Linked DNA regions of Geotalea uraniireducens. Each later gene encodes a partner of the first gene's protein in a complex. Links are inferred from orthologs where the notes say so. Each region holds a gene or a part of one and is shown on either strand. Other genes may lie near its edges. The genes, in order: uvrA and mfd.

What was found.
Region 2: the proteins of uvrA (region 1) and mfd are in contact, whole or in part, in a crystal structure (PDB 4DFC), measured with the Escherichia coli proteins. The link is inferred for Geotalea uraniireducens from one-to-one orthologs.

Annotation. Positions count from the first base shown.
Region 1 is NZ_AP027151.1:4,032,943-4,036,662, forward strand. The notes cover bases 231-3,640. They hold uvrA (excinuclease ABC subunit UvrA), read right to left. Parts: upstream 3,245-3,640; coding sequence 431-3,244; downstream 231-430. Other genes in these bases: QMN23_RS18900 (ATP-binding protein), read left to right, coding at 231-404. In the rest of the region: more of QMN23_RS18900, read left to right, coding at 1-230; aroF (3-deoxy-7-phosphoheptulonate synthase), read right to left, coding at 3,707-3,720. UniProt on the Escherichia coli protein: The UvrABC repair system catalyzes the recognition and processing of DNA lesions. UvrA is an ATPase and a DNA-binding protein. A damage recognition complex composed of 2 UvrA and 2 UvrB subunits scans DNA for abnormalities.
Region 2 is NZ_AP027151.1:18,797-23,087, reverse strand. What follows is about bases 63-4,043. They hold mfd (transcription-repair coupling factor), read left to right. Parts: upstream 63-366; coding sequence 367-3,843; downstream 3,844-4,043. Other genes in these bases: QMN23_RS00100 (peptidylprolyl isomerase), read left to right, coding at 3,912-4,043; QMN23_RS00110 (PLP-dependent aminotransferase family protein), read left to right, coding at 63-288. Also shown: more of QMN23_RS00110, read left to right, coding at 1-62; more of QMN23_RS00100, read left to right, coding at 4,044-4,291. UniProt on the Escherichia coli protein: Couples transcription and DNA repair by recognizing RNA polymerase (RNAP) stalled at DNA lesions. Mediates ATP-dependent release of RNAP and its truncated transcript from the DNA, and recruitment of nucleotide excision repair machinery to the damaged site.

The DNA.
Region 1 (3,720 bases):
ACGAACTCACTGCCACTGTGGGCGACCGGCGCATCAGCTGTACGATCGCCCCGCTCCTCCCCACTGCAGGGGAGCGGACAATGATCCGCCAGGTGCTGGTCAACCTGCTGGCCAACGCCATCAAATTCACTGCCACCCGAGAAGAAGCGCTCATCGAAGTCGGCTCCCGTCCCGGCGCCGGAGAAACGACCTATTTCGTCAGGGACAACGGCGTTGGCTTCGACATGCGCTACGCCGACAAGCTGTTTGGCGTCTTCTCCCGCCTCCATCGTCCCCAGGAATTCGAAGGGACCGGCATCGGCCTGGCAATCGTCAAGCGAATCGTCACCAAGCACGGCGGCCAGGTCTGGGTGGAAAGCGCCGTCGGCGAAGGGGCAACCTTTTACTTTTCGCTGCCGGTCTGACCCTTGCGCACAGCTCCGACGCTAGCCTACACCAGCTTCCGCAAAAACTGCCCGGTGTACGAGCGGGTCACCTTCGCCACTTCCTCGGGTGTCCCGGTAGCGATCACCTCGCCCCCCCGGTCTCCCCCTTCCGGCCCCAGGTCGATCAGGTAGTCGGCGGTTTTGATGACATCGAGGTTGTGCTCGATGATGACGATGGTGTTCCCCCCTTCGATCAGCTTCTGTAGCACATCGAGGAGCTTGGCGATGTCGGCAAAATGGAGGCCGGTGGTCGGCTCGTCGAGGATGTAGATGGTCCGGCCGGTGGCCCGCTTGGAGAGTTCCTTCGCCAGCTTGACCCGCTGGGCCTCGCCGCCGGAGAGGGTGGTGGCCGACTGGCCGAGCCGGATGTAGCCGAGCCCGACGTCCATGAGGGTCTGCAGCTTGTTGCGGATCCTCGGGATGTGCTCCATGAACTGGACTGCCTGGTTGACGGTCATGTCGAGGACTTCGGCGATCGATTTCCCTTTGTACTTGACCTCCAGGGTCTCGCGGTTGTAGCGCGCCCCCCGGCAGACCTCGCACTGGACGTAGACGTCGGGGAGGAAGTGCATCTCGATCTTGATGATCCCGTCGCCGGAGCAGGCCTCGCAGCGCCCCCCCTTGACGTTGAACGAATAGCGGCCCGGCTTGTACCCCCGGACCTTCGACTCCGGCAGCTGGGCGAACAGGTCGCGGATGTCGGTAAAGACCCCGGTGTAGGTGGCCGGATTGGAGCGGGGAGTCCGGCCGATCGGCGACTGGTCGATATTAATCACCTTGTCGAGCAGTTCGAGTCCCTTGATCTGCTGCACCGCCCCGGCCCGCTCGCGGCTCCGGTAGAGCCGCTGGCAGAGCACCTTGTAAAGAGTATCGATCACCAGCGTCGACTTGCCCGAGCCGGAAACCCCGGTGACGCAGGTCATCACCCCGAGCGGAATCTTGGCGGTGACCTTTTTCAGGTTGTTCTCGCTGGCGCCGACCAGGGTAAGGAACTTTTCCGACCGGCGCCGCTTTTTTGGCACCGCAATGGTCAGTTCTCCCGACAGATATTGGCCGGTGAGGGAGTGCGGATTTTTCAAGATCTCCGCCGGGGTCCCCTGGGCAACCACCTCGCCGCCGTGCACCCCGGCCCCAGGCCCCATGTCGATCACGTGGTCGGCCTCGAGGATCGTCTCCTCGTCATGTTCGACGACGAGTACTGTGTTCCCCAGATCGCGCAGGTGCTTGAGCGTCTGCAGCAGCCGGGCATTGTCCCGCTGGTGCAGGCCGATCGACGGCTCGTCGAGGATATAGAGAACTCCGACCAGCGACGAGCCGATCTGGGTCGCCAAGCGGATACGCTGCCCCTCGCCGCCGGAGAGGGTGCCGGAGGAACGGTCGAGCGACAGGTAGTCGAGGCCGACATTGACCAGGAAATAGAGCCGTTCGCGGATTTCCTTAAGGATGCGCCGGGCGATTTCCTCTTCCTTCGGAGTAAACGCCAGGCCGGCGAAAAACTCCAGGGCATCCTTGATCGACAGTGCGGTCACCTCGCAGATATTCCGCCCCGCCACCCGGACGAACAGCGCCTCCTTTTTGAGTCGGGCCCCGTTGCAAGTCGGACAGGGCATCACGTTCATGTACCGCTCCAGCTCCTCCCGGACCTGTTCCGACTCGCTCTCCCGGTACCGCCGCTCCAGGTTGGGGATCACCCCCTCGAACTCCTTCCAGTAGGTATGGCGACGACCGCTCTCCTCTTCCCACCAGAATTCGACCTTTTCCCCCTTCGAGCCATAGAGGATGATCTCCCGCGCTCGATCCGCCAGCTTTTTGAAAGGGGTCCGGATATCGATATCATATGCTTTGGCCAGCGCTTCGAGGGTCAGGTGGTACCAGCCGGAGAGCCGCTTTTCCCATGGAGCGATGGCCCCTTCGCGGATCGAAAGGTCCGGATTCGGCACCACCAGTTCCTCGTCAAAATACATCCGGGTGCCGAGACCGGTGCAGTCGGGACAGGCACCGTAGGGATTGTTGAAAGAGAACATTCGCGGCGTCATCTCGGGATAGGAGATGCCGCAGTCGATGCAGGCCAGGGACTCGGAAAAGAGGATGGTTTCACCGTCGACAATCGCCACCTTGACCACTCCTTCGGCGTGATTGAGGGCAGTTTCCAGTGAATCGGCGAGGCGCCGCTCGATCTCCGGCTTGACGATCAAGCGGTCGACGACGATGTCGAGATCGTGCTTCTTGTTCTTGTCGAGGGAAATCTCTTCTGTTAGATCGTGCTGAACCCCGTCGATGATCACCCGGGTAAAGCCGTCCTTGCGGAGCTGATTCAGTTCCTTGCGGTACTCTCCCTTCCGCCCCCGCACCATCGGCGAAAGGAGGTTGAATTTGGTACCGGCGGGAAGCGCCATGATCTGGTCGACCATCTGGGAGACGGTCTGGGAGGTGATCTCGCGGCCGCACTGGTAGCAGTGGGGATGGCCGACCCGGGCGAAGAGGAGCCGCAGATAGTCGTAGATCTCGGTGACGGTGCCGACGGTGGAACGGGGATTGCGGCTGGTGGTTTTCTGCTCGATGGAAATGGCCGGGGAGAGCCCTTCAATGGATTCCACATCCGGTTTTTCCATCTGCTCGAGGAACTGCCGGGCATAGGCGGAGAGCGATTCCACGTAGCGCCGCTGCCCCTCGGCATAAATGGTATCGAAGGCGAGGGTCGATTTTCCCGAGCCCGAGATGCCGGTAATCACCACCAGCTGATCGCGCGGGATCTCCACGTCGATGCATTTCAGGTTGTGCTCACAGGCCCCTTTGACGATGATCTTATCGCTTGCCATACTACTACCCCGAATCCGCTGCTGCGCGTTGGTGGACTGCCGCTCGACGGACTGAAGACCGCCGGCGAAAGGGATACTATAGCACAATTCGCTCTGGCGGTGGGGGATTCAATCCCGTCCCCCCAGCCGGGAGCGACACCTCTGCGCTGCGCTTCCATCCACCGGAAGTTAAGGAGAGATTTGGAGCAAGATTGGCACCAAGCGACAAAAAAAGAGGAGCGGTTAAACCGCTCCTCTTTTCCGTATCTCTCCACCATGCCGTTGGCTTGCAGGGCCTCACAGCGAGTTCCCTCACAGGTGGGCGCTTCTGAGCCGCTTCAGGCAAGTCCCGTAAAGGGACAGCACACCACGGCTTGAAGAAACCCCCGATTGTGTAAATGTTCCGCTCGGGCGTGTCAGCCTCACGCACATGGCAGAGAGAACCTTAATTTTATTTCAGTCTAGCGCCCCACCACGGAGAAATCAAGCAGGTTTTT
Region 2 (4,291 bases), 4.0 Mb from region 1 along the record:
CGGCAGATGGTACAGATGGCTGAAGCGGTCGGCCGCACCTTCCCTGCCGGAACGCGTGTCACCCGTCCCGAAGGAGGATTTGTGCTCTGGGTAGAGTGCCCGCCGACCGTCGATTCCCTGCTCCTTTACGAGCAGGCGCTTCGGGCGGGGATCACCATTGCCCCTGGGCCGATCTTTTCCGCTACCGGCAAATATCGGAATTGCATCCGGCTCAATGCCGCCTATTGGGACGAGCGGGTCGAGAACGCCATCTCCACCCTTGGCCAGTTGGCTGCCGCCATGTCGTAACGGTAGATTAAGCGCACCATTTCTGCTATCCTTTCAACTAATGTCTGATCAGCGCTTCCTTCCTGACCCATTACCTTCATGACTGTTGCCGACTCCACACTCATACGCCGCCTGGCCAACGCCCTTGAGGACGAGAATGCCCGGCTGGCCCTTCCGGGGCTCAAAGGCTCGGCTGCCGCGTACCTGCTGGCGAGGCTGCAGGCCGAATCCCGGCGCACCCTCCTGATAGTCGCCCCCGACAGCGACCGGGCCGGCGAAATTCATGCCGAACTGCAATTCTTCGCCGGCCCGGTCGGCGAAATCCTGTATTTTCCCGCCTGGGACACTGCCCCGTTCGAAAAGGCCTCTCCCCATGCAGACATAACCGGCCAACGTCTCGACACGCTGCGCCGCCTGCTCGATCGTCGCCCGTCGGCGGTTGTCACGACAGTGGAGGCGCTACGCCAGAAGGTATTGCCGCGGACCTTGTTCGACCGAAGTTCCCTCTATTTCCTGCCCGGGGAAGAAAGCAATCGCGACGAGCTGCTGACCAAGCTTGTCACCCTCGGGTACCTACATGTCCCCCTAGTCGAGGACCGCGGCACATTTGCCGTGCGCGGCGGGATTGTCGATATTTTCCCGCCAGGCTTCGACCAGCCGGTCAGGATTGAATTTTTTGGGGACTTCGTCGACACGATTCGCACCTTCGACCCGCTCAGCCAGCGCTCTCTGATTCCGTTAGAGGAACTCTTGCTCCTCCCCTCGCGGGAACTTCTCCTCTCCCCCGATGTCATCCAAGCCGCGGCACCGCGGCTGAAACAGCGCTGCGACGACCTGGAGATATCCCCCCTTGCCCGCCGGGAACTGCTGGAACAGTTACAAAGCGGCCTATGCCCTGCCGGGGTCGAGTACCTGCTGCCACTTTTCCAGCCGACGCTGGAAACCCTTTTCGACTACGCGGCGGACACGGTCAAGGTACTGATCGACCCCGAGGCAATCACCGCCGCCCAGCAACACTTCGACAATGAACTGGAGACGGCGGCGGCCCGGGCGCAGGACCGAGGCGACCTTTTCCCGGAACCGGCAACCCTCTTTCTGGCTGCCGCGGAAACTGACGACCAGCTCAAAAGAAGCCGGGTCGTCACAATCCCCCATCTCGCGCTGACAATAACCGACCGCAACGAAGAACGCATCGAGATAACCAGTGCAGATAATGCCGACCTGAAAGTAGGGCTGTCGGCCGACAGCGAGGGGGTCCTGAAACCGCTGGTCGAACGTTTCAGCGCCTGGCTCAACGAGCGGGAACGGCTCATCATTGCCTGCCACCAGCGCGGGCAGGCTCAGCGTCTCTACGAACTGCTGGCCCACTACCCCATCCCGCTGGCCATTTCCGAGCGGAGTTTCGCCGAAGAACGGGAACGTGACGACGGCAAGATCGCGATCGTCATCGGCGGTATCTCCCGCGGGTTCCGACTTCCCGCCGGCAAACTGATTGTCGTTACCGAGGAGGAGCTGTTCGGTCGCCGGGTGAAGCGCCGCGGCATCTCGGAGCTGCGCAAAAAGCAGCTGATGACGTCACTGGCCGAGTTGAAGCCAGGCGACTACATGGTGCACCTCGACCACGGCATCGGCATCTATCGCGGCTTGGTACATCTCTCCTTCGACACCTACGCCAGCGACTTCCTGCTGCTGGAGTACGCCGGCGCCGACAAGCTCTATCTGCCGATTGACCGGCTCAACCTGGTCCAACGCTATGTCGGCGCCGAAGGTCTCGAACCGAAGGTAGACAAGCTCGGCGGCACTTCTTGGGAAAAGTCCAAGGCACGGGCAAGGATTGCGGTCCAGGAAATGGCGGAAGAGCTGTTGAAGATTTATGCTGCCCGGCATGTTCACGAAGGACATGCCTTTTCCCTCCCCGACGAGCTCTACCGCGAATTCGAGGCCTCCTTTGCCTACGAGGAAACCTCGGATCAGCTGGCAGCCATTGGCGACATGCTGGGCGACATGACCGCGCCGAAACCGATGGACCGCCTGGTGTGCGGCGACGTCGGCTACGGCAAGACCGAAGTGGCGATGCGTGGCGCATTCAAGGCGGTAATGGATGGCAAGCAGGTGGCAGTGCTAGTTCCCACCACCATCCTTGCCCAGCAGCATCTTGAAACGTTCAGGGCCCGCTTTGCCGCATATCCGGTTACCATTGAGATGCTCTCCCGCTTCCGTACCGCCAAGGAGCAGAAAGCCATCCTCGAGCAGGTGAAGAAGGGGACCATCGACGTCATCATCGGCACGCACCGCCTGCTGCAGAGCGACGTGACCTTCAAGGATCTGGGCCTGCTGATCATCGACGAAGAGCAACGCTTCGGAGTTACCCACAAGGAGCGGCTCAAGAAATACCGGGCAGTCGTCGACATCCTCACCCTGACCGCGACCCCGATTCCGCGCACGCTTTACATGTCACTGATGGGGATCCGCGATCTTTCCATCATCGATACCCCCCCGGTGGATCGGCTGGCAGTCAAGAGTTTCGTCGCCCGGGCCGCCGATGAGCTGATCCGCGAGGCGGTCATCCGCGAGCTGCGGCGCGGCGGCCAGGTTTTCTTCGTCCATAATCGGGTACAGTCGATCATGAATTGGGCCGAGCATCTGCACCGCATCGTTCCAGAAGCCAAAATTGCCGTGGCTCATGGGCAGATGGAGGAAGGCGAGCTGGAAAAAGTGATGCTCGGCTTCATGCACGGAGAAACCAATCTGCTGCTCTGCACCACCATCATCGAGTCTGGCCTCGACATCCCCAATGCCAACACCCTGATCGTCGATCGTGCGGACACCTTCGGCCTTGCCCAGCTCTATCAGCTGCGCGGGCGGGTAGGACGTTCCAAGCAGCGGGCCTATGCCTATTTCCTCATTCCCGGCGAGGGGGCGATTTCCGCCGACGCCCGCGAACGGCTCAAGGTCATCCAGGAGTTGACCGAGTTAGGGGCCGGCTTCCGCCTGGCCACCCACGACCTTGAAATTCGCGGGGCCGGCGACCTGTTGGGGGCCAAGCAGTCGGGAAACATCGCCACGGTCGGCTTCGACCTCTACACCGAGCTTCTTGAGGAGGCAGTCCAGCGACTTAAAGGTGAGGAACCGGTTGAAAAGATCGAACCGGAGATCAATCTCCGTATTCCAGCCTTCATCCCCGAGGATTACGTTCGGGAGCCGAACCAGCGGCTTATCATCTACAAGAAACTCACTCAGGCGACGGCCGAGACGGAAGTGGATGAAGTGCTCGAAGAACTGGTCGACCGTTTCGGCAAGCTCCCGCTTGCCGCTTCCTATCTGCTTGAGGTGATGAAGCTGCGAGTCCTCTTCAAGAATTTGCTGATCCGGACCGCGGAATGCGATGGCCGACGGCTGACCTTTTCCTTTCACCAGAAGACTTCCGTTTCTCCCGATGCAATCATTGGACTTATCAGAAATAACGGCAAACGCTATCAGTTCACTCCCGATTACCGGCTCGTCGCCGAGCTTGCCGACAGCTCATTCGAGGGGATCCTGGCAGAGGCCAGAAATCTCTTGAAAAGGCTGGTTTGATATGCTAGGTTCCGCAAGATTGTTCAGTAGTTAATTCATCTGCAAAGGAGTTGTCCGTGAAGCGCACGATGATCTTCAGAACGCTCGTCATTGCCGCCAGCGTTGCCGCCCTTGCCGGTTGTGGCGGGAAGACGGAAACCGGCAGCACAAGCGCACCAGCCAAAAAAGCGGGACAGGTGATTGCCGAGGTGAACGGCGACTCCATCACCACCGGTGACTTTCAGCGGGAGCTGGAAAACCTTCCTCCGTACCTGAAACCGATGGCCGAGACGCCCGAAGGGAAAAAGGAACTGCTCGACACGATGGTGGTGCGCGAACTGATCCTGCAGCAGGCGCGGAAAGACGGGATCGACAAGAGCCCGGAAGTTGCCGCCAAGCTGGAAGAGCTGAAGAAGCGCGTGATTGTCGACGCCTTCCTCAAGAAAAAAGTCGAAGAGCAGGTCAACAT